3 regions of the Robbsia sp. KACC 23696 genome follow, and region 2 is predicted to be linked to each of the others. Evidence: riboswitches for the same ligand, from Rfam matches in the RefSeq annotation. Region 2 holds a riboswitch; each other region holds the start of a gene.
What was found. Region 2 has a riboswitch for cobalamin ahead of ABEG21_RS02520 (HoxN/HupN/NixA family nickel/cobalt transporter). Riboswitches for the same ligand answer to the same signal wherever they lie in the genome.

Region 1: another riboswitch for cobalamin. It lies ahead of ABEG21_RS15640 (TonB-dependent siderophore receptor); the one in region 2 lies ahead of ABEG21_RS02520 (HoxN/HupN/NixA family nickel/cobalt transporter).
Region 3: another riboswitch for cobalamin. It lies ahead of ABEG21_RS17810 (CbtB-domain containing protein); the one in region 2 lies ahead of ABEG21_RS02520 (HoxN/HupN/NixA family nickel/cobalt transporter).

Annotation. Positions count from the first base shown of each region.
Region 1 covers NZ_CP156627.1:172,629-183,021, forward strand. Annotated here, with positions in the region: gene ABEG21_RS15620 (phosphoketolase family protein) at 1-1,084, shown strand, start outside; gene ABEG21_RS15625 (acetate kinase) at 1,119-2,279, shown strand; gene ligD (DNA ligase D) at 2,261-4,975, opposite strand; gene ABEG21_RS15635 (Ku protein) at 4,975-5,910, opposite strand; adenosylcobalamin (AdoCbl) riboswitch at 6,014-6,187, shown strand; gene ABEG21_RS15640 (TonB-dependent siderophore receptor) at 6,319-8,490, shown strand; gene ABEG21_RS15645 (ABC transporter ATP-binding protein) at 8,580-9,329, shown strand; gene ABEG21_RS15650 (ABC transporter substrate-binding protein) at 9,338-10,366, shown strand; gene ABEG21_RS15655 (iron ABC transporter permease) at 10,367-10,393, shown strand, end outside.
Region 2 covers NZ_CP156626.1:625,907-636,299, reverse strand. Annotated here, with positions in the region: gene kdpB (potassium-transporting ATPase subunit KdpB) at 38-2,119, opposite strand; gene kdpA (potassium-transporting ATPase subunit KdpA) at 2,250-4,058, opposite strand; gene ABEG21_RS02545 (potassium-transporting ATPase subunit F) at 4,055-4,150, opposite strand; gene ABEG21_RS02540 (hypothetical protein) at 4,585-4,911, shown strand; gene ABEG21_RS02535 (dihydrodipicolinate synthase family protein) at 4,908-5,831, shown strand; gene ABEG21_RS02530 (hypothetical protein) at 5,835-6,173, shown strand; gene ABEG21_RS02525 (VOC family protein) at 6,258-6,644, shown strand; cobalamin riboswitch at 6,746-6,952, shown strand; gene ABEG21_RS02520 (HoxN/HupN/NixA family nickel/cobalt transporter) at 7,032-8,069, shown strand; gene ABEG21_RS02515 (hypothetical protein) at 8,360-8,542, shown strand; gene ABEG21_RS02510 (LysR family transcriptional regulator) at 8,559-9,470, opposite strand; gene ABEG21_RS02505 (EamA family transporter) at 9,564-10,393, shown strand, end outside.
Region 3 covers NZ_CP156627.1:673,016-683,408, reverse strand. Annotated here, with positions in the region: gene ABEG21_RS17830 (multidrug efflux RND transporter permease subunit) at 1-3,166, shown strand, start outside; gene ABEG21_RS17825 (efflux transporter outer membrane subunit) at 3,249-4,856, shown strand; gene ABEG21_RS17820 (sugar transporter) at 4,929-6,134, opposite strand; gene ABEG21_RS17815 (histidine phosphatase family protein) at 6,481-7,113, opposite strand; cobalamin riboswitch at 7,231-7,386, shown strand; gene ABEG21_RS17810 (CbtB-domain containing protein) at 7,442-7,663, shown strand; gene ABEG21_RS17805 (CbtA family protein) at 7,676-8,413, shown strand; gene ABEG21_RS17800 (MFS transporter) at 8,514-9,737, opposite strand; gene ABEG21_RS17795 (hypothetical protein) at 9,734-10,102, opposite strand; gene ABEG21_RS17790 (MarR family transcriptional regulator) at 10,120-10,393, opposite strand, start outside.

The sequences.
Region 1 (10,393 bases), on a different replicon from region 2:
TGGCGTGTTCGAAGTGACCAAACGATGCTGGCTTGGTTCGCACGAAGAAACCGACGACAACTTATCGCCCGACGGTCGTGTGCTGGAAGTGTTGAGCGAACACTTGTGCGAAGGCTGGTTGGAGGGCTATCTGCTCACCGGCCGTCATGGCGTGTTTTCCTGCTATGAAGCTTTTATGCACATCGTCGATTCGATGTTCAATCAGTATGCGAAATGGTTGGAAAGCGCGCATGACATCGCCTGGCGCAAGCCGGTCTCGGCACTGAACTACGTGCTGACGTCGCACGTCTGGCAGCAGGATCACAATGGTTTTTCCCATCAGGACCCGGGCTTTATCTCCCACGTCATGAACAAGAGCAGCCGCATCGTGCGCGTCTACCTGCCGCCCGATGCGAACACGCTGCTCAGCGTCTTCGAACATTGCCTGAAAAGCACCGACATGATCAACGTCGTGATCGCCGGCAAGCAGCCGGAGTCGGTGTGGCTGACACCGGAGCAGGCGAAGGATCACTGTCGTCTGGGCGCCGATGCCTGGCGCTGGGCAGGCAATGTCGACGACGTGGAGGAGGCCGACGTCGTCCTCGCCTGCGCTGGCGACACGCCCACCCGCGAGATTCTCGCGAGCGCGATGCTGCTGCGCGACGCGGCACCGGACCTGCGTATTCAGGTGACGAATGTCGTCGACCTGATGTCCCTGCTCGAACCCAACGAACATGCGCATGGCATGCCGGATGAACGTTTCTCCAAGCTGTTCGGCGAGGACACGCCAGTCGTGTTCGCCTTCCATGGCTATCCGCCACTTATCCATCAATTGATTCACAAGCGAGCGAATCAGCACGACTTCCACGTGCACGGCTATCAGGAGCACGGGACGACGACGACGCCCTTCGATATGTGCGTCCTGAACGAGATCGATCGCTATTCGCTGGCTGCCGCGGCGTTGCGACACGCGCGTGCCGATAAGCCCGAATGGAGAGCCGCCGCGGAACGCATCGCGGCGCTGAAAGACCGTCATCGCGAATACGTGTCGACGCACGGCGACGATCTGCCCGAAATCAAGCACTGGCAATGGAAATCGGCTTGATACGCGACGACGGCAACCCTAACCGGAGGATTCCATGCAAGATGCCGCGGTATTGACCGTCAACAGTGGCTCCTCGTCGTTGAAACTCGCCTGGTTCCGTATCGGCGGCGCGCAACCGGTGCCACTTTGCAAAGCGGACATGAAAGGCATCGGCAGCGATGCCGGCACGCTGACGATCACGCTTTTCACGGATCAGGCGCGGGCAAACGGTGCGGAAAGTAAGCCGGAAGCGCAAAGCCGCAACGAGACACAGGGCCGGTGGCCGGATCAGCCGAGCGCATTCGATGCCGCATTGCAAGCGGTAGAGAAAGCGGCGGCGGGTCAACGGTGGGCAACACGGCCCGATGCGATCGCGCATCGGATCGTTCACGGCGGCCCCGATATCACCAAGCACGGCCCGATCGACGACAGGACGCGGAAATTGCTCGAAGAGGCAATGCCCTTTGCGCCCTTGCATTTACCGATCGAACTGGCCTTGATCGATGCAACGCGCACGCGCTTCCCCGGCGTGCCGCACTTCGCCTGTCTCGATACCGTCTTTCATAACGGACTACCCGCCGTCGCGAAGCGCTTCCCCCTGCCCGAGGCGCTCTGTCAGAACGGCCTGCACCGCTATGGCTTTCACGGCTTGTCGTACGAACATACCGTCGCGACGCTGGGCGAGTCGATTCCGGCGCGCACCGTCATCGCGCATCTGGGAAGCGGCGCTAGTTTAGCTGCACTGCAAGACGCTAAGCCGATGGATACCACGATGGGGCTCGGGCCGACCGGCGGCATTCCGATGAGTTCCCGCAGCGGCGATCTCGATCCGACGATCCTGCTGTATCTGATGCGCGAACACGACTATGACGCCGACAAGCTCGAAACCTTGTTGGACCGGCAATCCGGCTTGAAAGGCTTGTCGGGGCTCAGCAGCGACGTACAGGTCATCCAGGAAGCGGCGGATAAAGGCGATGCAACGGCCGCCTTCGCGCTGACGTATTTCGTCACGGCCGTGGCAAAAGCGGTAGGTTCCTTCGCGGCGATATTGGGCGGTGTCGACCTATTGGTATTCACTGGCGGCGTCGGTGAACATAGCGCGGCGCTGCGCGAACGTATCGCCGACAAGCTAGGATTCCTATCGCTCGAGACCCGCGTCGTGGCGTCCGACGAGAACAAGCAAATGGCCGCGCACGTTCAGTCCTTGCTAGGCTGAAGCCGCTTGCGCATCTCGGCAGTGATGCGTTGCCGTGCCGTCGCATAGCCGTGCCAGGGCCCTTTTTTGCCGTCGGTGGCATCGGGCCATTGCGCCATTCTTTCTGGGATCGTCTCCAGCGTCCAATGATCGCCGCCGCGTATCGATGCAAGCTCGTCCCACGTGATCGGCACCGAAATACCTAGTCCGGGGCGTGCGCGTAGCGAGAATGCCGCCACCGTGCTCGCGCCCCGGTTGTTGCGGAGATAATCGACAAAAACCTTGCCCTTGCGATTCTTTTCTCCCATTTTTGCAATGAAATGATCGGGCAATGTTTTCGCCAGATGCTGCGCGACGGATTGCGCAAAGTCGCGAACAAGCTCCCAGCTCGCGTGTCGCGTCAAGGGCACGACGATATGCAAACCTTTGCCGCCACTGGTCTTGCAAAAGGCCTTCAGGCCGATCTCCTCCAAGATCGTATGCGTCAACCGCGCGGCTTCGATCATTCGCGCCCACGGCAAGCCGGCGCCCGGGTCCAGATCGAAGATCATGCGATCGGGCTTTTCGATACTGTCCACGCGCGCGTTCCACGTATGCAGTTCCATCGCCCCCATCTGGGCCGCCCCCACCAACGCGTCGACGCTATCCAAGGTCAGCAAGGGGGGATGCCCCGGGTCCAAATCGGCATGCTGCGTGACGTGCGGTATCGATTGCTTGGGCGCGTGCTTCTGGAAAAACGACTCGCCGTCGATATCGCCGGTGACGCGCATCAACGATACCGGCCGCTGCTTCAATTCCGGCAAAAGCCATGGCGCGATCCATTCGCTGTAGCGCACCAGATCGATCTTCCGGGCACCGCTCTGCTTGTCGACCACCCGGTCAGGATGGGTCACGCGAACGCCTGCAATGACGTCGTTGCCTTTGAAGCCGCTTGCTTCTTTTTCCAGCGCCGACGCCTTGGCGACGGCGGTCTTTTTCGATGCTTTGGCGGAAGCGGGTTGCACGGCGGCGTCCTCCCGAACGATGTCTTTCGCTGACTTGTCATCTCGCAATTGGATAAACGAGGCTTGGCGCAATACGCCATCGCGCGTCCATTCGGCAAACGCACATTCGGCGACCAAGGTCGGCGTCACCCAGTGCACCTTGCCGCCGGCCCGCGACGCGGGGGGATTGCTCACCGGAGCCGTCGCCGATCCGTGCTTCTTCTCGAGTGCGTCGAGCTTGGCACGCAAGGCCTTCAGCATCGCCGCGTCGAAGCCGGTCCCGACGCGCCCGGCGTACTGCAGTGTCGGCTTGCCCTTACCCTTCCCCGTATTCGTCTTGTCATACACCGCCAGCAGCAAGGCACCGACGCCCGAACGGGAACCCGCCGGCTCGGTAAAGCCCGCGATGACGAACTCCTGTCGACGTCGGCATTTCAATTTGATCCAACTGGGCGCCCGCCCGGCACGGTAGGCGCTGTCGGTCCGCTTGCCGATGACCCCTTCCAGTGACAGCGCGCACGCATGCGACAGCAATTGCGCGGGCGGTGCGGCAAAGTCCTCGGAAAACCGCAATAGGTCCGGGACCGGGATCTCGGCAAGCAAGGCGCGCAACAGGGCACGTCGCTCCGATAACGGCACTTCCCGCAAGTCGTATCCGTTGAAATAGGGCAGATCGAACAGATACAGAACGATATGGCTGCTGCGATGCGCATCGAACGCATTCTGCAATGATTGGAAATCCGGAACGCCTTCCTTATTAAAGGCCACGGCCTCACCGTCGAACCACGCGCCATGAATGGCGCTGCCGTATCGCTCCCCGATGGCCTCGGTCCACGCGCTCAACGCCGCGGCCTGCTCAGGCAGCTTTGCCGTCCAATCGTTGCCCTCTCGCGTGTAAAGCACGCTGACCGGCCCTGCGCGGCGCTTCGCCTTGGTCGCGGAAGCGCGCACCTGCGCGACGATACGATAGCCGTCGAATTTGATTTCGTACGACCATTCGCCGCTGCCGGGCACGCTATCGACCAAGGTCGCCAGTTGCGGCTTCATCGTCTCCGGACAAGCGGCGCGCCGACCCTGCGTCTTTACCCTTTCCCAAATGGCGCGCCAGTCGTCCGCCTGGGTCGGCTTGCCGTTGCCGGGCTTGCCGGGCTTTGCGCGCTTTGCCGTCTTGGCGGGCGGCGCGGACGCGGCGGTTTCGGCTGACGCGGCGTCCGCGCTCGCCTCGGCCTCGCGTTCTTTCAACAGCAGCCATTGCGCCTGTTTTCCGTGCATGCGCGTGCGGACCAGCGCCCACCTACCCTGCAGCCGTTCGCCATGAAGCCGGAAGGTCAGTTTGCCAGCCGCATATCCTTTTCGCGCGGCGGCGATACCGCCCTCGGGCTCCCACGAGCCATGATCCCAAATCTTGACGTCGCCCGCGCCGTAATGGCCTTTCGGAATCGTGCCCTCGAAAGCACCGTATTCCACCGGGTGATCCTCGACATGGACCGCGAGCCGCTTGACCTTGGGGTCCTCGCTCGGCCCTTTCGGGATCGCCCACGACTTCAAGGTGCCATCCAATTCGAGACGGAAGTCGTAATGCAGATTTCGCGCGTGATGTTCCTGGACGACGTAGCGCAGACCCTCGTTGGCGGCCTTCCTGGCACGCGAGGCGCGGCCACCTTCCGGCTCTCGCGTCGCTGCCTCGCCGCTAAAGCGCCGCTTGCCCCGATACGTCGCCAGATTGTCGGCCATCACCGCCCTCCTGTCCCGGTCTTGCGCGTCGTCGTCTTTCTACTGGAGGCTTTCTTTGCTCCCGCGCCGCGTCGCGACGTATCCGGCTTGCCGTCGTCATCCGGCTCGTCCGCAGCAGCGCTGCCGCGACCGCGCTGACCGAGGCTGCGCTTCAGCAACGCCGTAAGATCGAGGATATCGGCCCCCCGCCCGTTGTCGTCGTCACCGGCCGCCGGTACCGCTTCGACGGTCTTCGTCTTGCCGGCACGCACCTTTCGATCGACCAGCGCGAGCACGTCGTCTCGGTACGTGTCCTTGTATTCGTCGGGCGTAAAATCCGCGCTCATATCGTCGATCAGGCGCACCGCCATCTCTCGCTCCTTCGCGCTGACGCTTGCATCGCGCCAACTTCTGGCGCCCATATCGCCGACGTCGCCGGCATCCAGGACTTCTTCCGCCCAACGCAAAGTCGTCAAGGACAACCCCTCTGGCGTCGGCACGAGGGCGCACAGATGTTGACGCTCATGCATGACGACCAAGGCGATGGCGATCTTGCCGGAGACGTCCAACGCTTCGCGAAACATCTTGTACACCTTCTCGCCGCGGCTGTCCGGTGCCAGAAAATACGGCGTATCGAGATAGAGAAAGTTGACCTGATAGGCCGGGACGAAGCACACGACATCGATGCTTTGCGTCGATTTCGGATTCGCCGCTTTCAACTCGTCGTCGCTCAGCACGACGTATTGGTCTTTTTCATACTCGAATCCGCGCACGATCTTGTCCCGAGGGACCTCTTTCCCCGTCCGCTTGTTGTACTGACGATAGCCGATGGGATCGAGCGAGCGTTCGTCGAGCAAATGGAATGACGGCTTCGAGCCCCGCGTGGCCGGATAGAGCTGAACCGGGACATGCACGAGGCCGAACGCAATCGCGCCTTTCCACAGAATCTTGGCCATCGCACTCCTTGTTGTCGTTGTAGAAGGAAAGTCCGTGCTAAGTCGGGCCATGGCGCAATCTTTATGCCTGATCTGGTCACGGCGCTTGCGCCGACGCGTTTGCACAGTACAATGCGCGCTATGCGGAGTCCGGAAGCTGGTGTAAATCCAGCGCGGTCGCGCCACTGTGACCAACGCGCAGGATGGGAAAACCCCTCGCTGCGCGTTGGAAGTCAGACCTGGCTCCGTACCGTTTTCTTCCCTACCCAACGGGGCGCGTCACCCCATGGAGCGATTTGCGTGAATCCCTTTGTCCGCTCGCGGACAGGCGCCCTTGCGCCTGAACCCGCTGCCGCGTCTCCCTTTCTTCCCGCACGACGTCGATCGACGCTTGGCATGCCGAAGCGCTGCCGGCGCCAAGCGCCACCGATGGCCCCGCGGCATCCCACGCGACCCGCGATGGCGGTGTTGGCCATGCTCGCCTCGGCCGGCGTGTTACGCGCAGCCAACGCCGACGAAACGGTGGCGGAACACGCGTCGTTGCCGCCCGTTCGTGTCCTGGCACCGCGCGACGCCGACAAGACCGAGCGCCTGGCCGTGCCGATCGGCACCGGCAGTCGCCTCGGGATGTCGAGCATGGATACGCCCGCCAGCGTCGATACCCTCTCTGGTGACACGATCCGCGCGCGCGGCGACACGACCGTGCTCGACGCCGTGACCCGCGCGGCCGGTTACGCGAACAACGCTGCACCCGGCAATGGGGGGACGGCCCTCTCGGTACGCGGTTTTAGCGGGCAGGAATCGATCACGACCTTGTTCGACGGCACGAAGCTATTCGTTGGCGCCGGCACCGTGACCTTTCCGTTCGATACCTGGTCCGTCGACCGCATCGAGGTGCTGCGCGGTCCCGCCTCGGTACTCAACGGCGCGGGCGGCATGGGCGGCGTGATCGATGTCATCCCGAAGCTGCCGCAACGCGTGCGCAGCACGACGCTGTTGCTAGGCGTCGGCGCGTACGGCGAGAAGCGCGTGGCATTCGACACGACCGGACCGATCGACACCGGGCACCCCGGCACGCCACCGCTGCGCTATCGCTTTTATCTGAACGACGAGCGCAGCAATGGCTGGATGCTACGCGGTGAATCGCATACGACCGCGGTGGGCGGCGCGCTGCAACTGGACGCGACGCCGACGCTGCGTTTCACGCTGTCGTTCGACTATGCGCGGCAAATGCCGATGGCCTATTTCGGCGTGCCGGTGCGGGACGGGGCGCTCTCTGCCGCGCTGACGCGGCAGAACTATAACGTCGCCGATGCGAACATCGCCTACTACGATCGCTGGACGCGTCTGGATACGCGGTGGCAAGCATTACCCGGCTTGACGGTACGCAATCAGCTGTATGGCATGTTGATCGATCGACACTGGCGCGACGCCGAAAGCTATGCGCTGCAGGCAAACGATAGCGTCGCGCGCAGTGACTATATCGAGATACTGCATCATCAACGGCAGATCGGCGACCGTCTGGACGCCACGCTGAACGGGCCTATCGCGGGGCGACAGAATCGCTTCGTGATCGGCGGCGAGTTCAATTCGGTGACCTTCGTCGATGGCAGCAACACCCCGTTCGACGGCGGCTCCGTCGTCCCGCAAAGCGGCTTCGATCCGGGCCTGTTCAGTAGCACCGATGCGACCCGACCGGTGTTTCGCACGCGCACCTCTCAAGCTGCCCTCTTTGCCGAAGACCGCATCGAGTTGACCGATCGCCTGGCGTGGGTCAGCGGGCTACGCTACGACCATATCGATTACCGACGCGACACCTTTGCCACAGCGACCACGGCCGCCACGCAGTTCAAGCGCACCTTTGCCAATACCAGCTGGCGCACCGGCCTGGTGTTTTCGCTGACCCCGGTGCTGACGCTGTACGGGCAATACACCACCGGTTCCGATGGCGTCGGCTCCTTGATCAGCTTGTCCCAAGCCAGCAGCGCCTATGCCTTGTCCACCGGACATCAGTGGGAAGCCGGGATCAAACAGATCCTGGCGGGCGGGCGAGCGGACTGGACCCTCGCTTTCTATCAAATCGTCAAGAACCAGTTGCTCAGCACCGACCCGAACGATCCGACACAAACGATTCAGATCGGCAGGCAGTCGTCTCGCGGTATCGAATGGACCGGCAGCGCGAAATTGCCCGCCGGCTGGTCCGTCGATGCCAACGCGTCGGTGCTACGGGCCCGCTACGATACGTTCGATGAAACGGTGGGCGCCAGCTCGGTCTCCCGCGCCGGGAATGTGCCCTTCAACGTGCCGCAGCAAACCGCCAATGTCTGGGTGAACTGGGCGTTCACGCCGGGCTGGAATGTCGGTGCCGGCCTGCGGTATGTCGGCAGCCGCTACGGCGACACGGCCAATAGCGTGCGCATTCCCGCCTACCTGCTGCTCGACGCCAGCGCTTCCTGGCGCGTATCGCGCAATCTCACGCTGGCGCTCTACCTGCGTAATCTGACGAACCGCACCTACGCGATTACATCCCAAAATAGCGGCACGCAATGGCTGCTGGGCGCGCCGCGCTCGGGCGGCGTCACGGCGACGGTGCGGTTTTGATCACCGGCACCGACACCGATACCGCAACCGGTCTGCTGACGATCACGGACTTGTCGTGGTCGCCGTCGCCTACGAGCCACCGACCACGCATGGAACATGCACCGGGCATTGCGCGTCACGCCTTGCTGGAGCGGGTGTCGCTGCGCGTCGGGCCGGGCGAGTGCGTGGGATTGATCGGACCGAACGGCAGCGGCAAGAGCAGTCTTTTGCGGTGCGCGTTCCGTTACGCGCGGCCGGACAGCGGCCAGATACGGCTCGACGGCACCGATATCTGGCAGACCGGCGCGCGTTGGACCGCGCAGCGCATCGCCGTCGTGCTGCAGGACGCGCCCGATGCGTTCGGACTCTCCGTCGAGGAGGTAGTGGCGATGGGGCGAACGCCGCACAAGCGTCCCTTCGACGGTGTGACGCAGGAGGACGTGGGTCTTGTCACACAATGCCTCCGCGATGTCGATCTACTCGCTTGGCGGTATCGGCCGTTCGCCACGCTCTCGGGAGGCGAGCGCCAACGTGCGCTATTGGCGCGTGCGCTGGTGCAACAGCCGCGCGTGCTGATGCTCGATGAACCGACCAATCACCTGGATCCCCGTCATCAGATCGGCTTGATGAAGCATATCAAGGCGCAGCGCCTGTCGACGCTGGTCGCCTTGCATGATCTGAATCTGGCCGCCGCCTTCTGTGATCGCCTTTATCTGCTAGTTGACGGACGGATCGTTGCCGAGGGGTGCCCGCGTTCGGTGCTGACCGCCGCGCGACTGAAAGCCCATTACGGCATCGACGCGGTGATCGACGACCATCCAGTGCATGCGACGCCCCGCATCACGCCGATTATGGAGTAGCGAACAGCATGTTTCTTCGATGCCTCATTGCCTGTGCCTTCTTCGCGGGCCTCGGCTTCCAGGCCGACGCCGCTGCCGCTGCGGAAGCCGCCGCGCCACGCACAGCGCATTACCCCGTGACGATTCGCAGTTGCAACCGCAGCGTGACGTTCGATCGTTCTCCGCGGCGCGCCGTCAGCCACGATATCAACCTGACCGAAATGATGTTGGCCTTGGGGTTGCGCGAGCGGATGGTCGGCTATACCGGCATCTCCGGCTGGAAGACCGCTCCGCCTGAATTGAAAGCCGCTCTGGGGACCTTGCCCGAGCTGGCGCGCCGCTACCCGCCGCTGGAAGCACTGGTCGATGCGCACGCGGATCTCTATGTCGCGGGATGGCTGTACGGGATGCAGGTCGGCGGCCCGGTGACGCCGTCGACGCTCGCGGACTTTCATATCGCGACCTACGAATTGCGCGAGTCGTGCGCCCATGTCATGCGGCGGCCTGCCGCGTCACTGGAGGACACGTACGCGGATTTACGCAATCTCGGCGCAATATTCGATGTCGACGCACGCGCGGCACAGATCGTCGCGGGGATGCAGCAGCGTGTTACGGCCGTACGCGCGGCGCTTGCGCATCGGTCGCATACGCCAACGGTGTTCGTCTACGATAGCGGGCAGGACAAGCCCTTCTCCGCCGGCGCGCTGGCCATGCCCACGGCGCTGATCGACGCGGCGGGCGGCCGCAATGTCCTCGACGATGTCCGACAAAGCTGGACGCAGGTGGGATGGGAGACCGTCGTGGCACGCAATCCGGAATTCATCGTCATCGTCGATTACGGCCCGATCACCGCACGGCAAAAAATACAGTTCCTGCTCGACAATCCTGCGCTGGCCAGCGTCGCCGCGATACGATCCCATCGCTTTATCGTATTGCCCTACGACGCGGCAACGCCCGGCATCCACAATGCCGAGGCCGTCGAAACGATCGCGCATGCGCTGCACCCCGACGCCTTCCCCGAAGCTCTCGTCGACGCATTGCACGCAGGGGCGCACTAAATGGCACGTGCATCCCGCCTTACGCGC
Region 2 (10,393 bases):
CCGCTCGACGCGGCACACATCGGTCCTGAGAGCCCGTTCAAGCCCATCCCAAAAGGGCGAGAATCATGTCGATGACCTTGATGCAGGGAAAGGGCAGCAACAAACCGCCAAGCCCATAAATCAACAGGTTCCGTCGCAGCAGCGTGGCGGCACCCAGCGGCCGGTATCGAATGCCGCGCAGCGCCAACGGAATCAGGAAAACGATGATCAAGGCGTTGAAGATCACCGCCGACAGGATGGCAGACGTCGGCGACGTCAAATGCATGACGTCGAGGATGCGCAACTGCGGATAGGTCGTGGCGAACGCCGCCGGGATAATCGCAAAATACTTCGCCACGTCGTTCGCGATGGAAAACGTCGTCAACGCCCCGCGCGTCATCAGCATCTGCTTGCCGATCTCGACGATCTCGATCAACTTCGTTGGGTTGGAGTCGAGATCGACCATATTGCCGGACTCCTTGGCCGCCTGGGTTCCGGTGTTCATTGCGACGGCGACGTCGGCCTGCGCGAGCGCCGGCGCATCGTTTGTTCCATCGCCCGTCATCGCGACAAGACGACCTTCCGCCTGATGCGAGCGGATCATCGCCAGCTTGGCTTCCGGCGTGGCTTCGGCGAGGAAGTCGTCCACGCCGGCTTCCGCTGCGATCGCACTGGCGGTCAAGCGGTTGTCGCCGGTGATCATGACGGTCTTGATGCCCATCTGGCGCAATTCCGCGAATCGCTCCTTGATGCCGCCCTTGACGATATCCTTGAGTTCGACCACGCCGACCACTTCAGCGCCCACCTCGACGCCGCCAGAAACGCGCACCTTCTGCGCCACGACGAGCGGCGTGCTCCCGCGCCGGGAAATATCGTCCACCGACGCCTGCAATGCCGCGGGGAAATCACCGCCGCTCTCCTCCACCCATTTCCGTATCGCGGACGCGGCACCTTTGCGTAATTCCCGCTCCGGCAGATCGACCCCACTCATCCGCGTTTGCGCGCTGAAAGGAATGAAGGTCGCGCGCAGCGCCGCGAGGTCGCGTTCGCGTAAATTGAAACGCTGTTTCGCCAGGACGACGATACTCCGTCCCTCGGGCGTTTCATCGGCGAGCGACGCCAATTGCGCCGCATCGGCCAGTGCTGATTCGGTGCGATTCGGCGCCGGCACGAAGGCCGAGGCCTGACGGTTCCCCAGCGTGATCGTGCCGGTCTTGTCGAGCAGCAGCACGTCCACATCGCCGGCCGCTTCCACCGCGCGGCCCGACGTCGCGATCACATTGGCCTGCAACATGCGGCTCATTCCCGCCACGCCGATCGCCGACATCAAGCCACCGATCGTCGTCGGAATCAGGCACACCAGCAAGGCCACCAGCGCGGTCAGCGATACCACTTGCCCCGCCTTCATCACCGACACCGAGAATATCGAGAAAGGCAGCAGCGTGGCGCAGGCGAAGAGCAGTACCAACGTCAGCGCGACCAGCAGAATCGTCAAGGCGATCTCGTTCGGCGTCTTCTGCCTTTTGGCGCCTTCGACCATGGCGATCATCCGGTCGAGAAACGCTTCGCCCGGATTGACCGAAACCCGCACGACGATCCAGTCGGACAGCACGCGCGTGCCGCCTGTCACCGAACTGAAGTCGCCACCGGACTCACGGATGACCGGCGCCGACTCGCCAGTGATCGCCGACTCGTCGACCGACGCCACACCGTCGACGACCTCGCCATCGGCCGGCACAGTGTCGCCGGCTTTAATAAGGACGAAATCGTCCTTACGCAGCGAGGAGGCTTGTACCAAGGCGACATCGCCATCGACCTTCGGTTGCGCGAGCTTGCGCGCCGTCACGTCGCGCTTGGCCTCCCGCAGCGACGCCGCCTGCGCCTTCGATCGCCCCTCGGCAAGCGCTTCGGCGAAATTGGCAAACAAGACGGTGAACCACAACCACAGCGTCACGGCGAGGATGAAACCGGACGATTCCGGCGACGTGGGATGGCCCAGCACCGCGGCAATCCACAGCACGGTAGTCAGCAGGCTGCCGACATAGACACAAAACATCACCGGGTTTCGCAACTGCGTGCGCGGCGAAAGCTTGCGGAAGGCATCGATCAGCGCGGGACGCAACAAGGCCGGATCGAACATCGATCGTGCGCCCGGTTTCGGCTGGGGAGTCGGCGCACCGCCCTCGGCGTGTTGGCCCCCGGAAGCCGGCGCATCGCCGACGACATGCTTTAACGGAGAATTCATTTTCGATCTCGTGAACGACGGGGCCTCAATGGCCCGACACCATCATCAATTGCTCGACCACCGGTCCCAAGGCCAGCGCCGGAACATAGGTCAATGCACCCACCAATACGATCGTGCCGAGCAACAGCACCACAAACAGCGGACCATGCGTTGGCAGCGTCCCGGACGTCACGGCCAGTCGCTTCTTCGCGGCGAGCGCACCCGCCACCGCCAGTACCGGCACGATCCAGACGAAGCGACCGAACCACATCGCGATAGCCAGCAGGATGTTGTAGAAGGGCGTGTTGACGGTCAGGCCGCCAAACGCGCTGCCGTTGTTATTGGCCGCGGAGGAAAAGGCGTAGAGCACCTCCGAGAAACCATGCGGGCCGGGATTGGCGATGCCCGCGAGCCCGGCCGGCGCAAGTACGGCGATCGATGATCCGACGAGGACCAGGAAAGGCGTCAGCAGGATCGCCACGGCGACCATTTTCATCTCGTACGCTTCGATCTTTTTTCCGAGATATTCCGGCGTGCGGCCGATCATCAACCCGGCAACGAAGACGGCCAATACCGCGAAGGCCAGCATGCTGTAGAGGCCGGAGCCCACGCCGCCGAAAATCATCTCGCCCAATTGCATCAGCAGCATCGGCACCAGGCCGCCGATCGGCGTCAGGGAATCATGCGTGGCGTCCACCGCCCCGGTCGACGCCGACGTGGTTGCAACGGTGAAGATGCCGGTTTGTGCGATGCCGAAGCGCGTTTCCTTGCCCTCGGCGTTGCCGCCGGACTGCAAGGCGCTTGGCGTCTGATCGACATGCAGCGCGGCGAATGCCGGATTGCCGCTTTGCTCGGCATGCAGTTCGACGCCCAAGGCGATCGTGAAAGCGATCGTCATCGCGGCGAGAATTGCGATGCCTTGCCGCCTGTCGCCCACCATGACGCCGAACGTGACGCACAAGCCCGCTGGAATCAACAGCATGGCCAGCACTTGCAAGAAGTTTGTCAGCGGCGTGGGATTCTCGAAGGGGTGCGCCGAGTTGGCATTGAAAAAGCCGCCGCCGTTCGTTCCCAATAGCTTGATGGCTTCTTGCGAGGCAACCGGCCCGAGCGCAAGCGTCTGCTTGCTGACGGACGTATCCACCGTCTCGGGATTGCCGCTGGCGTCTTTCACCGGATTGCCTGCGCCATCCAGCTTCGGCGCCTGATATACCGTTGTCTGGAGCGTATCGATCTCTTTGTAAGGCGCAAAGGTTTGGATGACACCCTGGCCGACAAAGCACAACGCGACGACCACGGCGAGCGGCGCAAGGATGTACAAGGTAATGCGTGTGAGGTCGACCCAGAAATTACCGATCGTCCGCATCGTGTGTCGGGCAAATCCCCGGATCAACGCGACGGCGACCGCGATCCCGGTGGCGGCGGAGAGGAAGTTCTGCACCGTCAGCCCGACGACCTGCGACAGATAGCTCAGCGTGCTTTCCCCGCCGTACTCCTGCCAGTTTGTATTAGTGACAAAGCTGACCGCGGTATTGAACGCGCCATCAGGGCTCATCGGCCCCATCGCTTGCGGATTGAACGGCAGCCATTGCTGCAGTCGAAGCAATGCATAGAGAAACAGCGTACCGATGCCGCTGAACAGCAGGATGCAAACGGCATAGCGCTTCCACGACATTTCGGTATCGGGATCGACGCCTGCGATCGCGTATAAAACCTTTTCGATGGGGCGACCCAGCCGCCGCACGACAAACGACGAACCGTCCATGACCGCTGCGATATAGCGTCCTACCGGGTAGGCCAACAACAACAGCACGACGATAAAAACTGCGGATTGCAGCACGGTGTTGGCATTCATTGCAGATCCTCCGCACGCACCAGCGCATACACGAGGTAGAGAAAAAGCAGCAACGATGCGCCACCCGACATCCATAAAGTCCAGGCAGTCATATCAGCGACCTCCCGGGGTACGGCGCAAACGGTCGCAGCCGCGCACCAATAAGAGACAGACTACGCAAAAGCCGACGATGCCGGCCACGTAAAAGGCGTCCATTTTGCTTCGTTCCTTACACGAAAAAGTCGTGGCGATCCTGCGTATAAAGCGTATCAAGAGCAGCATAAAGATCGCGATAAGAAACAGGGCGAAGGTATAAAGAACGCATAAAGATTGATGTGCAAGGGCCCGTACGCCTCGCTGTCCACAAAAAATCGCCGCGTCCTTGATGCAAAGGGGCGCTTTTTTTACGCCAATTTGATGCACCCCGGCGCTACGATTCCGGCATCGCCTCTCTGCCTGTTGGCGCGTCAACGGGCTCCCGGAGGAAAGCGCGCATTGGATCGCATTCCTGCGCGATCCCGGCATGTGGCAACAGGAGGAATGAGTCATGCTTTCGTGGAACAAGACGCATGCGGTGCGGCGCCCTTCGCACGCCGCGCTACCCGCACCGTTCGATGCCTACATCATCGAAGTGGTCGCGCACGATCTCGCACCATCGCAACAGCGAATGCAACTGAAGCGCGTATTCGAATCGTCACTCGGTGCGACGGTGCGCGAGGCCACGCTGTTTCCTTCACGCATTCACTTCACGTTCGACGCCCCTGCCGCCGGCATGAAAGCGACCTTGCAACATCTGCTGTCGCTGATCCCCGGTGCAACTATCCAGCAAATTTACCCGCGGGAATTTGAATACCCGTCGCGACGGACAAAATGATGATTTCAGGTATATGGCTGCCGCTGGTCACGCCGTTTAAACATGGCGAAGTGGATCTGGCCGCACTGCAAAAGTTGATTCGATACTATGCAAAAACGGGTATCAGCGGCTTCGTCGCCTTAGGCACAACCGGCGAGTCGGCACTCCTCTCACCGGCAGAACGCCTCGCCGTACTGGAGACCTTTTTCGACGTAGTCCCAACCGGGATGCCGGTCTTTATCGGCGTAGGCGGCATGAGTACTGCGGAGATGTGCGACGCGATGTCGACCTATCGCGCCTTCGATCCGGCCGGCTATCTGATACCCGCACCCGCCTATATCCGTCCCGATCAAGACGGCTTGCTATGGCACTTTTCCACCATCGCGGACGCTGCAAAAAAACCGATCATCCTCTATGACGTGCCTGTGCGATCAGGCGTCGCATTGGCGCCCGAAACGGTCGAGAAGCTGCTTTATCGGCACGAGATCGTTGCGATCAAAGCGTGTGTCCCGGCGAGCTTCACCGCTTTCGGAAAATTACCGCTCAGCATGCTTTGCGGTACCGACGCCGCCTTGATCGAGTGTCTGCTGGCCGGCGGCAGCGGCGGCATTCTCGCAAGCGCGCATGTCTTCCCGGAGGCGCTCGTCGCAATCGACCGAGATATGCGCGGCGCGGCCGAAGGCGCCGCCCCCTACGGCATGGCGCGCCGACGCAGTGAGGCCTCGCTCGACTTCGACGCGCTCACCGACACGATTCGCCTGCTTTTCTCGACGAGCAATCCCACCGCGATCAAAGCGTGCCTGGCATTGGCCGGCTTAGCGCGCGCCGAAACCCGTCCGCCCTTGACGACGGCGTCCGACAAGCTGATGGAGCAGCTGTCTCGTGCCCTGTCCGTCACCCCCTCGGCGCTACGCCGGATGCCCTTGTCTGTTCTGGAGTAAGCGATGAACCGTTCTACGCCGCAAACCGCGCCGCTTTGCGCCGCACCCTCCTTGACGCCCGCCCGCGGGCTTGGCGATGCCGCCGCTGTCGCACAGCAACGCGTGTTTCTCGACATCACCCTGCAAAGCGACTGTCACGGCAAGGCCGGCTCGCCACGCGACCGGCTGAGTCAGTTGCTCCATTCCGCTTTGGGCGTGTACATCATCGGTACCAGCGTCGCGGGCGAAAACGTGGTCGTGCGTTTCGATATCGCCGCGGCCGACGTCGACTTTACGCTGCACATGCTCATCACGGCCTTGCCTGGCGCAATGATCGGCCGGCTCGTGTCGCGCGGCGTTTGAGCGGCGCTGCCCGTGACGCCGATCGAAGCGTGCCTCATGCGTTAAAATTGCCGCATCCTCCGCGATCGGACAAGGCACGCATCAGTGAATATTTCAGGCATCCACCACGCGGCAATCATCGCCTCCGATTACCCGCGCTCGCGCCGTTTCTATACCGAAGTCCTCGGATTGGAGATCGTCGCGGAGGTCTATCGCGCGCAACGCGACTCCTACAAGCTGGATTTGCGCCTGCCGGATGGCGCGCAGATCGAACTGTTTTCCTTTCCCTCGCCTCCGCCGCGCGTCAGCCGACCCGAGGCCTGCGGTCTACGCCACCTTGCATTCAGCGTGCCGGATCTGGAAGCAGCCGTGCAGTCATTACGACATCACGGCATCGAACCGGAGCCGGTGCGGGTGGACGAATATACCGGCAAGAAGTTTACGTTCTTTGCCGACCCGGATGATTTGCCGCTCGAGCTATACGAAGCGTAAGGTCCGCGCCCAGCTGGCAAGGCGACGCGTGCATATCGCGCCCGTGCGTCGATGTTTCGGGTCTTTATCGAGATACGCCCTTTCCAGCGCCCGGATCCCGCCGTATAGTGGCGATCGATGGTTCCATATCGGATTAAAAGGGAACACAAGGCGCGGAGGCGGCATGCCGCGGGCTTGTGGCTGCCCCCGCAACTGTGTGCGAGAAGCGCGCCGTCCTTGACTGCCACTGACACCGCAAGGTGTCGGGAAGGCCGACGGTGCGCGATGATCCGCCAGCCAGGAGACCTGCCGTCGAACCCGGGTCAGAGCGATGGCGTCGTGCGGGGTGCCGCGACGCCGTTGATGCGCGAATGCGCGGCTCTGGCAACCTGACCAATGAGTTTCGCCGTGCAAAACACGTCTTTGACGAGGGATGACGTCTCCCTTAAAGCCCGCATCCTCTCCGTTTTTTCGGTACTCGGCCTTTTCAATATCGGCACCTGGATATGGGCCTTTATCGCCCTCCACGGGCAGCCGCTATTACTCAGCGCCGCACTGCTGGCGTATGGCTTCGGCTTACGGCACGCCGTCGATGCCGATCATATCGCCGCCATCGATAACGTGACCCGCAAACTCATGCAGGACGGCAAGCGGCCCGTCACCGTCGGCTTCTTTTTTGCACTGGGCCACTCCGCCGTTGTCGTGATCGTCGCCTTGGGCGTCGCCATTGCCGCGTCTGCCTTGCAAAGCCGCGTGGATGCGTGGCGCACGATCGGCGGCATTCTTTCGACATCGGTCTCGGCGCTCTTTCTGTTCCTGATCGCCGCGATGAATATCGTGATCTTGCGAGGCGTCTGGAAGCGGTTCGACAAGGTGCGCCGCGGCGAGTCGATCGAGGCGGACGATCTGGATCTGCTGCTGAATAATCGCGGGTTGCTCGCGCGCTTGTACAAACCGCTTTTCCGGCTGGTGTCGCATCCCTTGTGGATGCTGCCATTGGGCTTCCTGTTCGGCCTGGGATTCGACACGGCAACGGAAGTCAGTCTGCTGAGCATGTCCGCCTCGCAGGCGGTACATGGCGTCTCGCTATCTCAAATTCTCGTTTTTCCGATGCTGTTCGCGGCGGGCATGTCTTTGGTCGATACGGCCGACGGCGTCCTGATGCTAGGCGCCTATCAATGGGCTTTCGTCAAACCGATCCGCAAGCTTTACTATAATCTGACGATCACGCTGGTATCGGTCGTCGTCGCCGTCATGATTGCCGGCATCGAAACGCTCGGGCTGTTGAACGACCAGTTCGGCTTTACTGGCGTGTTTTGGGATATCGTCGGCGCGCTGAACGATAACTTCAACGATTTAGGCTTCTTTATCATCGGCCTGTTCATCTTTGCGTGGGTGTCGTCGTTGGCGATCTATCGCTGGCGCCGCTACGATCGGCTTGCGTGATCATCCGCGCAACACCCTTCCTTAACGCAAGCGCAAGGCGACGCGATCGCCGAATTTTCGATGTCGATGGAGAACATGTCCGCACGGCCTTTATTCATAATCCAGATGGGGATCCCGCCCCTCGATGTAAGAGAGGCATACGGCGAACAGGCGGCGTGGGTGCGGCAAGCCTTGGCGAGTGGGCATCCCGAAATCATTGGCGTACAGCCGGAACGGGGTGAGAACCTGCCATTGCCCGCGGCGGTGTCGGGGGCGATCATCACCGGCTCCTGGTCGACAACGACAAGTCGATGTCCGTGCAGTTTCACCCCGAGTTCACCGTCGCGCTGATTCGACACTGTCTGACGCGACACCGGAACGCCTCATCTCGCAATGGCAACGCGCTGCCGCCAGAGACAACCGGCACGTCGGCATCGTCCGATACGCCCCACGCGCATCGCTTACTGCTGCGCTTCGTGGCGTCGCTCGCGTAGCGTGCCGCGTGCCTCGTCAGCCGCACACGCGACTGACAAGGAAATCCACGAAGAGGCGATGCCGCGCCGATAGATATCGCGTGCCGGGATAGAGCAACCATGCTGCGCCTTGCCACGGCGTGCGCAGCTCCCAATCGGTGAATATCGCTTCCAAGGCGCCCGAGCTCAGCGTATCGCCCACCATGAAATCCAGCATACAGGCAATGCCGAGGCCCGCCTTGGCCGCGTCCAGCCGCATCGGACTGTGATTGCACACATAGCGTCCGGCGACTTTCACGGAGACTTTCTCTGCGTCGCGGTGAAAATGCCATACATTGTCGTCCGGCGCTTCGCCCAGGAACACGCAACGATGGCCGGCCAACTCGCTGGGATGATCCGGGCGGCCGTACTCCTGGAAATAAGCAGGCGAGGCGCAGACCACTTGCCGCACTGGCGTCAACGGGCGCCCCGTCAAACCCTCGGGCGGCGTGTCGGTGATGCGAATCGTTAGATCGACGTCTTCCTGGAAGGGATCGATGACGCGATCGGTGACGATCAACTGGAGATCGACAAGGGGATAGCACTTCAGAAAGTCGATTGCGATGGGCTGCACGACCTTCACTGCGAACGCGCGCGGCACGCTCAGGCTGATTTTTCCTTGCGGTGCTTTCACGAATCGATCGCTCAGCGCCACGACCTCCTGACTCGCGCTCAGCATCGCGCGTCCGTGCGCGTACGCGGCCTGCCCCGCGTCGGTCAAGCGCAGCGAGCGTGTCGTCCGAACGAGAAGCTGCACACCGAGCGCATTTTCGAGACGTGCAATCTGCTTGCTCACCGACGATGGCGTCCGGCCCAGTTGCCGTGCAACCGCCGAAAAGCTTTCCGCCTCCGCGACTTTCGCAAAAACGGCGATGTCGGGCAGCAGCTGGATGCCGAGACTTGTGCTCACGGGGAATAAATGAAGTGCCTGAGAAGAGGATTATCACCGTTTAGGATGCCCCTGAGAATAGGTGCCGTCAACCACGTCATCTCAAAGGTCCGTATGAAGCTGCCAGCACGTTGCCAGACTGTCCATCTGGCGGAATGGATGTTGCTCCTGGTCGCCATTGCGTGGGGCAGTTCCTACAGCATCGCCAAACACGCGGTTACCTTTTATCCGGTGCTCGGCTTTCTGTGCATTCGCTTCGGGCTGACGTTTCTGCTGACCTCGCCCGCATTTTTGCGATTGCATCGAACCGACAAGGCCCGCGCGTTGAAAGTCGGCATGCCGTCCGGCATGATCTTGCTCGCCATTTTCGTGTGTGAAACCTTCGGGGTTGCACAGACGAGCGCCAGCAACGCGGCCTTCCTGATCAATCTCTGCGTCGTCATCACGCCCTTTGTCGAATGGGGGCTGCTTAAGCGCACACCCAGCGGTCGGGAGCGCGCGGCGGTGCTCGTCTCCGCGGTAGGCGCGCTCCTGATCACGCTCAATGGGGGGTTCTCATCGATCGGAACAGGGGACGTCTTGATTTTGGCCGCCGCCTGCCTGCGCGCGTTGATGGTGTGCGCGACAAAATGGCTGACGCGCGACAACGCCGTCTCGCCGCTTGCGTTGACGTCGATTCAAAGCCTCTCGGTCGGCATCGGATCGGGTATCGGCGGGATCCTGTTCTTCGGGCACGGCATGGCGGCGTTGCCACATGAGGCCAGCTTCTGGCTCTGTACGGTCTATCTCGTTTTGGTCTGCACGGTCTTCGCGTTTTTTGCGCAAAACGTAGCGGTACAAAAAATCGATCCGACGCGGGTGTCGCTGCTCATGGGCACCGAGCCGGTGTTCGGCGCCGTGTTTGCCTGCGTCTGGCTGCATGAATCGGTGCCGATGCTCTCATG
Region 3 (10,393 bases), on a different replicon from region 2:
GATTCTCCTCCTTGGCGGTTTGATCTCCCTGTTCCAGCTGCCCATTTCCGAGTACCCGGAAGTGGTGCCGCCTTCGGTGCTCGTTCACGCGCAATACCCGGGCGCCAACCCGAAGGTGATTGCGGAAACCGTTGCGGCGCCGCTGGAAGAGCAGATCAACGGCGTGGAAAACATGCTGTATATGCAGTCGCAAGCGAATAGCGACGGCAATATGACGACGACGGTGACCTTCAAGCTCGGCACGGACCCGGACAAGGCGCAACAGTTGGTGCAGAACCGGGTGTCGCAGGCATTGCCGCGTTTGCCGGAGGACGTACAGCGCCTGGGCGTCACGACGATCAAAGCGTCGCCGACGATCACGCTGCTCGTTCACCTGATTTCCCCGAGCGGTCGCTATGACTCGACCTATCTGCGCAACTATGCGCTGATCAATGTGAAGGATCGCCTCGAACGTATTCAGGGCGTGGGCCAGGTGCAGATCTTCGGTGCCGGCGATTATGCGATGCGCGTCTGGCTCGATCCGCAGAAGGTGGCGGAGAAAGGGATGACCGCGAGCGACGTCGTCGATGCGATTCGCGAGCAGAACGTACAGGTGGCCGCCGGCGTGATCGGCGAATCGCCGTCGATGCAAAACACGCCGTTGCAATTGAACGTGAACGCGCAAGGCCGCTTGCGCAACGAGGATGAGTTTCGCAACATCATCTTGAAAACCGCGCCTGATGGCGCGGTCACCTATCTGAAAGATGTGGCGCGTGTGGAATTGGGCGCATCGGAATATGGTTTGCGCGCGTTCCTGAACAATAAGTCTGCCGTGGCACTGGTGATCAACCAGCAGCCGGGCGCGAATTCGCTGCAGATCGCCGATCAGGTCCGCGCGGAGATGCAGGATATGAAGGGCGATTTCCCCCCGGGATTGTCCTACGACATCGTCTACGACCCGACGCGTTTCGTCAGCGCCAGTATTCACGCGGTAGTGCATACGCTGGCCGAAGCGATCGCCTTGGTCGTGCTGGTCGTGATCATCTTCCTGCAAACCTGGCGTGCATCGATCATTCCGTTGCTCGCCGTGCCGGTGTCGATCGTCGGGACCTTCTCGTTATTGCTGGCCTTCGGCTATTCGATCAACGCGCTGTCTTTATTCGGCTTGGTGTTGGCGATCGGGATCGTCGTCGACGATGCGATCGTGGTGGTGGAAAACGTCGAGCGCAATATCGCCGCGGGCTTGTCCGCGAAAGCGGCGACCTATCGTGCGATGCAGGAAGTCAGCGGCCCGATCGTCGCGATCGCGCTGACCTTGGTGGCCGTGTTCGTGCCGCTGGCTTTCATGTCGGGCCTGACCGGCCAGTTCTACAAGCAATTCGCGATGACGATCGCCATCTCGACGGTGATCTCGGCGTTCAATTCGCTGACGCTGTCGCCGGCGTTGGCGGCGCTGCTGTTGAAAGGTCATGACGAGCCGAAGGACTGGCTTACCCGCGTCATGGACCGCTTGTTCGGCGGCTTCTTCCGTGTATTCAACAAGGTGTTCCATCGCGGCTCGGAACAATACGGACGCGGCGTCACGCGCATCATCGGCCGTAAAACGGTGATGTTGGGCCTGTATGCGATCTTGCTTGGCGGGACGTTTTTCATGAGCAAGACCGTGCCGGGTGGTTTCGTGCCGGCGCAGGACAAGCTCTATCTGGTCGCCATCGCGCAGTTGCCGAACGGTGCGTCGCTGGATCGCACTCAGGAAGTCGTGCAGGAGATGGGCCGTATCGCGCTGACGGTGCCGGGAACGTCGGCTGCCGTGCAGTTTCCAGGCCTGTCGGTCAATGGCTTCACGAACTCGTCGAGCGCCGGCATCACGTTTATCCCGCTCGACCCCATCGACAAACGGCCAGGACATGTGCCGATGGACAAGATCCTGGCCGAGCTGAATGCCAAGATGTCGTCGATCAAGGGCGCCTTCGTCGCGGTGTTCCCGCCGCCGCCGGTGCTGGGTCTTGGCACGTTGGGGGGATTCAAGCTGCAGATCGAAGACCGCGGATCGCAAGGCTATACCGCGCTCTACGACGCTACGCAGGCCTTCATGAAACGGGCCGCGCAGGCGCCGGAGCTGGGGCCGAGCTTCTCGAGCTATCAGATCAACGTGCCGCAATTGAACGTCGAACTGGACCGCGTGAAGGCGAAGCAACTGGGCGTGTCCGTGACCGATGTCTTCAATACGATGCAGGTCTACCTGGGCTCTTTCTACGTCAACGACTTCAACAAGTTCGGCCGCGTCTATCAGGTACGGGTTCAGGCCGATGCGCGTTTCCGTTCGAACAGTGGCGATATCGGCCTGCTGCGCACGCGCAATGCCAATGGCGAGATGGTGCCGCTGTCGTCGCTGGTGAAAGTCACGCCGACCTATGGCCCGGATATGGTCGTGCGTTACAACGGCTATACCGCTGCCGACGTCAATGGCGGACCGGCGCCGGGTTATTCGACCGATCAGGCGCAGGCAGCCGTTCGTCGGATTGCCGCGGAAACGCTGCCGCGCGGCTTCAAGTTCGAATGGACCGATCTGACGTATCAACAGGAATTGGCGGGGCATGCGGCATTCGTCGTCTTCCCTGTCAGCGTGCTGTTGGTGTATCTGGTGCTCGCTGCACTGTATGAAAGTCTGTTGCTGCCGCTCGCGGTGATCTTGATCGTGCCGATGAGCATCCTGTCGGCCTTGACCGGGGTCTGGCTGACGCACGGCGACAACAACATCTTCACGCAGATCGGTTTGATGGTGTTGGTAGGGCTGTCGGCGAAGAACGCGATTTTGATCGTCGAGTTCGCGCGGGAATTGGAGATGCAGGGACGCACGATCGTCCAGGCCGCGATCGAAGCCAGCCGGCTGCGACTCCGCCCTATCTTGATGACGTCGATCGCTTTCATCATGGGCGTGGTGCCGCTGGTGCTGGCCAGCGGGCCGGGTTCCGAGATGCGGCATGCGATGGGTATCGCGGTCTTTTTCGGGATGCTCGGCGTGACGCTGTTCGGTTTGATGCTGACGCCGGTGTTTTATGTCGTGCTGCGTAAGCTCACGCGCAAGGAGCATCTGGAAGACACGCATCATCGTCATCCGTCGATTCAGGGCGTGGAAGCGTCGTGGGGCGGAGAGACGGAACCGGCAACGCACAAATCGTCGTGATCCCCGGAGACGGGGTGAAGAGGGAAACAAAATGACAATGCACTATCTCAAGCGAACCATCGCGCCGCGGTTTGTTCGCCGCATGCCACCGATGGCGTTGTCGCTGATGACCGCGTGGGTCTTGAGCGCCTGCTCGATGGCGCCGCATTATGACAAGCCTGGCGTCGGCACGCCCACCGCCTTCAAGGAAAACGCCGTTCAATCGACCGATACGGCCTTGACCGATGGCACGCTGAGCGAGGCCGATAAGGCGCGGGCCGCACAGTGGAAGGTTGCGGCGCCGTCGGACCAGTTGCCGCGTGGCGAATGGTGGCGCATCTTCGGTGACGCCACGCTCGATGGCCTCGAGTCGCGTGCGTCGGCGGCGAGTCCGACCTTGCAGGCCGCCTTCGCGCGTGTCAACGAATCTCGCGCGACGCGGGACAGCGCACGGGCGGACCTGTATCCGTCGCTGGGCGCGGGCTTCGGCCCGACGCGGGAAAAGGTATCCGGGGCGTCGCAACTGCAACCGGACAATGTGACGATCCCGTCGCAGACGCTCTGGCGTGCGCAAGCGAGCGCTTCCTACGAAGTCGATCTATTCGGTCGTGTTTCCGACAACGTACGCGCGGCGCGCGCCGATGCCGAACAGAGCGACGCCTTGTATCGTTCGGTGTTGCTGACGTTGCAGGCGGATGTGGCGCAGCAGTATTTCGCCTTGCGTTCTCTCGACGCGGACCATGGCGTGCTTCGGCGAACCATCGCGCTGCGCAAGCAGGCTCTCGATCTCGTGCAGCGACGCTTCGACGATGGCGACATCAGCGAGCTGGATGTCGTTCGCGCGCGCAGCGAGTTGGCCAGCGCGCAGTCCGACGCGATGACGGTCGAACGCCAGCGCGCGACCGCCGAGCATCGGCTTGCCGTGCTGGTGGGCAGCACACCCGAGACCTTCACGATGCCCGACAGCCCGTTGCAGCAGGTGCAAGTGGCGGTGCCGGCCGGGTTGCCGTCGTCCTTGCTCGAACGGCGCCCCGATATCGCGGCGGCGGAACGGGCGATGGCTGCGGCGAACGCGCGGATTGGCGTGGCGAAAGCCGCCTATTTCCCGTCGCTGTCCTTGACCGGGACGGCGGGATTCGAAGCGGCGACGCTTGGCGATTTGTTCAAATGGTCCAGCCGTGCGTTCCTGCTCGGCCCACTTGCCGGCACGGCCCTGACGTTGCCGATCTTCGACGGCGGTCGGCGACACGCGCAGTTGGCGCAAGCCCGCGCGCGCTTCGACGAACAGGCGGCAAACTATCGCTCGCAGGTGTTGGATGCGTTCCAGGAAGTGGAAGACAGCCTGTCCGATCTCAGAATTCTGCGCACGCAGCGCGAGACGGAGGCGGTTGCCGTGCAGGCCTCGACGCGGGCAGCCAGTCTGTCGCGACGGCAATATGACGAGGGCGAGGTCGATTATCTGACGGTGATCGACGCCGAGCGGACGGCGCTGCAATCGGAGCGCACCGCCACGCAACTGGCCGGCGTGCAAGCGGCATCGACGGTCGCTTTGATTCGAGCGCTGGGAGGGGGGTGGGGAAGCGATACCGGAGAAGGCGCGAGTGGCGCCGGGGTGAAGCAGGGGAAAAGCGACGCCAGTGGCCAACCGATCGCCTCCGACAAGGTCCGCGCCGATCGGCCCGCGATTGCTCGGCTGGCAGCCGTCGAGTGATCGCGGCGATCGGCGCATGACGGAGGGCCGGCAGGACGCTGGCCGCTCCGCTGCGTTGCGGTACGCTGGCGATCAGCTCGTAGGCGCGCCGATCTGACGCGCGAAACGACGCGCCATGTAATAGACCAACGCGACGCCGAACAGGGCGACCACGCCGCCGCCAAAGCCGATATAGCGCATGCCGATATGCGCGGCCACGACGCTTCCTAACAAGGCGCCGCCGCCGATACCGACGTTGTAGATGCCGGAGAACATGGCCATCGCCACGTCGGTTGCATCGCGTGCCAATGCCAGTACCTTCGCTTGCAAAGACAGGCCGAAGCACATGATGGCGATGCCCCAGAACACGCTGAGCCCTTCCAGCAGATAGCTATTGCCGGAGAAGGGCAGCAACAGCAGCAGGCTGATCGTGATCACGAGGATCGCCGCGATCAATAAGGCAAACGGGAACTTTCCGCTCAGGCGATTGAACAGGAAAGAGCCGATCACGCCCGAACCGCCAAACAACAGCAGCAGCGCGGTGATCATCGGTCCGCTCAGGTGGGCGACGTCGCGCGCGAACGGCTCGATATAGCTGTAGCCGGTAAAGTGCGCGGTGACGACGAGGGCCGTCAAGGCATAGACGCACAACAGCGCCGGACGCTTGAACAAAATCGGCAAACTGCTCAAGGAGCCGGCGTTCTCGCTGGGCAGCAACGGTAGGGCGCGCGCCAACTGATAGGCGGCGACCGCCGCTACTGCCGCGATCGCGAGGAAGGTATACCGCCACCCCACCAGTTCGCCGAGCATCCGGCCAAGCGGGATGCCCAGGACCATGGCGAGACAGGTGCCGGTCGATAGCAGACTCAGCGCTTGCACATGTTTGCCCGGCGGTGCCACGCGGACGGCCAGGGAAGCGGTAATCGACCAGAACACCGCGTGCGCGAAGGCAATGCCGACGCGACTCAATTCCAGAACACGGAAGTTCCACGCGAAGCCGGACAGGATATGGCTGGCGATAAATACGACAAACAGGCCGATCAACAATTTGCGACGTTCGATCGACCGCGTCAGCAACATCATCGGCAACGACAACAAGGCGACCACCCACGCATACACGGTCAGGATCAGCCCGACCGCGGAAGGCGGCATGTCGAACGAGGTGCCGATGTCGCTCAGCAAGGCGACCGGAACGAATTCGGTGGTGTTGAAAATGAACGCGGCCAGCGCTAGAGCAATGACACCGCGCCAGTTATCGGTCGGGTCTTTGGGCGCCGCGTCGGTGGCGGAAAAGTCCATCAGTCAATCTCGGGCAGGAAAGTGTTGGCAACTGCCCATTGCGCAGCCGCGCGGAACTCGGCTTATCGGAACGCGGCGAACGGGGTCGCGACATGCTGCGCTGCAATGCGGGCAGCAGCCGAGTGTACGCCCGCTGCGCGCGCCCCGACAACCCGTCAATGGCGATGTAACCGCATACAGATACGACCGTTACAAATCGTCGCATACTCTCGTGTGACAAGCCGGTCTCGCGTCGGCAAAAACACGACAATGCCGTTAGTCGTGTCATGAGTCTTTTACGGGAGGGGATTATCCGAGTGTGACGCGTCGCGTGCTTAACGCGTCGCGCGATGCGTCATGTCGTGCGTCAGAGGACGAACATCGCGCCAGGCGCGACATCGAGTTGATGGAAGCTCTCGAGGCGCGCGCGGCGTGCCAACAAGACGGCGGCGCGCACCACCGTCGCGCTGGCGATCGCCAGAATCGGCAGCGCGTCGTCGCCGTTTTCGACGGTGTCCGCATCATCTTTCATCGTGCTGGCCAACCAGACCGTCATGCGGCGACGCACCGAGTCGAAAGAATCGCCACCGGGCGGTGCGAAGTAGGGATCGCGGGTCCAGGCCTGCAGGGCGGCGGGATCGTCCCGGCCGATTTGCAGCGCGCTTTTTCCGGCCCACGCGCCGAAATGCGGTGTCGAGAGCGTGCCGTCGATCGTAATCTGTTCCGAGGAAAAGCCCAAGGCGGTGGCGCTGGCGACGGCAATCGCCGACGGCGCGCAGTAGACGCGGACAAAGGCGCTGGTGAGCGCGACGAATGCCTCGCTCTCGCGCGCGGCGCGGAGCTCTTCCACGGCGCGGGCATCTAGTCCCTCCGATTCCGTGTCAAAGGCAGCGGCGTGACGCTGCCCGCGCAGCGCGGCCGTTTCATCCCGTTCGGGGAATAGGCCTTTGCGCATTGCCGGCGTCGATGCATGCGCCATCATGACAATTGCCCGTGCCATCCAAGTTGCTCCGGGCGTTCCATAGCGGAGCGCCGATCTCGTAGTGATAAGGGCCGACCCGTCGATCAGCCCGACCGACTTCGCCCGTCGGGCTGATCGACGCGCACGCGCGGCAACGCGTCGACGCGTTGCCGCGGCCTCATGCCGTAGAATACGCGAATTGAAAGGCGGAAGCCGGTGAGAACCCGGCGCGGTCGCGCCACTGTGTCCGGATCCGATACGCCAAGCGTGTGGATCCCGGAAGTCAGACCTGCCTTTCAAAAGATCGCGTCGTCGTCACGACGACGCGCTTTCCTTCAAACAGGGCGCACGACCCCAGGAAGATACGATGACTGAACATACCTTGTCGCAAACGATCGACACCGCCGCAGCGCCTGCTGCCATCCCGCTGCGCGATCTGCTTCCGTGGATCGTCTTCGGCGGCCTGCTGATGTTGATCGCGATCTATTTCGTCGGTGCGGAAGAGGGCGCTACCGCGCTGATTCCGGGCATGTACGTACACGAATTCGTTCACGATGCCCGGCATTTGCTCGGCTTCCCGTGCCACTAAGGGGACCGCGCCATGGTAGGTCGTCTTCTGGTACGCGGCATGATCGCGGGCATTGCCGCGGGTCTGTTCGCCTTCGGCGTAGGCAAGATCGTGGGGGAGCCGCAGGTGAATCGCGCGATTGCTTTCGAGAGCGCCGAGCATGCGCATGGCGGTGAGCACGAGGAAGAGTTGATCAGTCGCCAAGTGCAATCGGGTTTGGGCCTGGCAACCGGCGTGCTCGTTTTTGGGACAGCGGTGGGCGGCTTATTCTCGCTGACCTTCGCGTTTTGCTACGGTCGGGTGAAGGGTCTCTCGCCGAGATCATTATCGGCGTTGCTGGCGCTTGCCGCGTTTATCGCGCTGGTGATCGTGCCGACGTTGAAATATCCGGCGAATCCGCCTTCGGTTGGAGACCCCGACACGATCGGCTATCGCACCGGTCTGTTCTTCCTGATGCTGGCGATCTCGGTAACGGTCATGGTGTTCGCCCTGAGCGTGCGCCGCGCGGCGGTGGCGCGCTGGGGCGCCTGGAACGGATCGCTCGTGGGCGGTGCGGTCTATATCGCGATCGTCGCCGCCGTGCAGATGGGCTTACCCGCTATCAATGAAGTGCCGGCGACGTTCCCGGCCAGCACCTTGTGGCAGTTCCGTCTCGCCTCGATCGGTATGCAGGCCGTGGTCTGGACGGTATTGGGTTTGGTGTTCGGCGTGCTCGCTGAGCGGGTATTGCAGAAGCCCGCATTGCCGCTGACCGGGCGGCTGCGCACCTGATCGTCTTGCCGCGTCGCGATGCTTTTCGCGGCGCGGCGAATGGATCTTTACCTCTCGGTTCCGGCGGAACGCGCGTTCCGCGAGCCGAAAGCCCGTGCCGTCAGCGCGGGCCGATTTTTCCCTTCTTCCAGGCCCATGCGCCATACGCTGCTGCCGCGAAACCGCCGGCGGCGCCTACGGCCAGACCCCATCGCGCACCGAAATGGTCGGCGACCCAGCCCACCGTGGGCGCGCCCAGCGGTGTTCCGCCTAGCGCCACCGCGAGGCGGATTGCCATGACGCGGCCGCGCATCGCGGGCTCCGTCGACAATTGCATCAGGCTGGAGCTGCTGTTCGTCACCGTCAGCGCGGCAACGCCAACGACGACGAGCGCTGCTGCAAAGGCCCATTCATTGGGCGCGAGCGCGGCGGCGGTACAACCGATCCCGAATACCAGCGAGCCGATCATTACGATGCGAAAGCGCGGCAGCGCTCGCTTCGCGCCCAGGAAGGCGCCACTGATCGTGCCGACCGCCATTGCCGAAGACAGCAAACCGTAGTGGCCCGCGTCCAGATGGAAGACATTCACCGCCATCGTCGAAATGAATAGCGCGAAATTCAGTCCGAACGTGCCGATAAAAAACAGCATGATCAGTACTGTCGCCAGGTCACCGCGTGAGCGCACATAGCGAAAGCCCGCGACCAGACTGCCTTTTGCGCGGACAGCCCGTTCCTGCAGATGGAGCGATGCCGGGTCGAGACGCGACAGCGAGTACAGCACGGCGATGAAGGACAGCCCGTTCAGCAAGAACGCCCAGCCGGTGCCGACTGCTGCAATCATCACGCCTGCCGCTGCCGGGCCGATCATCCGCGCGGCATTGAACGACGTGGAATTCAAGGCGACGGCATTGGGCAGATCTCGGTCCCCGACCAGCGCCGACACGAAAACCTGGCGCACCGGCGCGTCGAAAGCCGTGGTGCAGCCGAATAGCAGCGCGAAGATATCGACTTCCCAGAGTTGCACCACGCCGGTGACCGTCAGCAGGCCAAGCAGTACGGCGAGCACGCCCATCGTCGATTGGGTGATCATCAGCAGTTTGCGCTGATCCATGTGGTCCGCCGCATAGCCGGTCAGCGGCAACAGAAGCATCTGCGGGCCAAACTGCAGTGCCATCACGACGCCGACGGCGGTGGCGTTGTGATGCGTCAATTGCGTAAGAACCAGCCAATCTTGCGCGGTGCGCTGAATCCAGGTGCCGATATTCGAGACGAGCGCACCTCCGGCCCAGACGCGGTAGTTACGGTTATACAGGGAGCGAAAGGCACTGTTGGACGGCGTGGTCATGCGTGGGGTTTCGCCTCCGCGTTGAGGGTGCCGCCATGAAAGCGACCAAAGTGACGCGCGGAGAATAGCGCAATGGCGAGCACGCCCAAAGCGAATGGCAGCGCGTCGGCCAGGTTGCGGATATCGAAGTCACCGACGTGCGCCAACAGCAGCCAGGCGAAGATCAGGTTGGCAAATCCCCACAGGACATTGATCGTCGATGAGGAGAGGCCTTCGCCAGGCGGGCTGGCAAACGGCGTCTGGAACGGACGGCCCATGACGCCCGAAACGAAATGGGGTATCGCATTGGTCGCGAACAAGCCGCCGAAAAACCAGGCGAGCGCATGCGCGGGAAAAAAAGAAAGGGCGTGGTGCAGCGAGGTCATGGCACAGCTCCTGGAGGTCAACGTTCGACGAGACGACGCACCAACGTCAGTGCATTCGCCAACTGCTGTTGTTCGCTGCCGGAAAGCGATCCGAGGATTTGTCGGTAGAGCCAGTCTTGCCGGGTGGCACGGCCTTCCTGGATGCGATGACGGCAGGTTTCGGTCAGCGACAACAGCGTTTGCCGGCCATCGTTTGGATCCGGCGCGCGCTGCACTTGCCCGGCGCCTTCGAGGGCGACGATGATTTCGCCCAGCGATTGAGAGCGCATGCCGATGCTGCGGGCGAGTTGC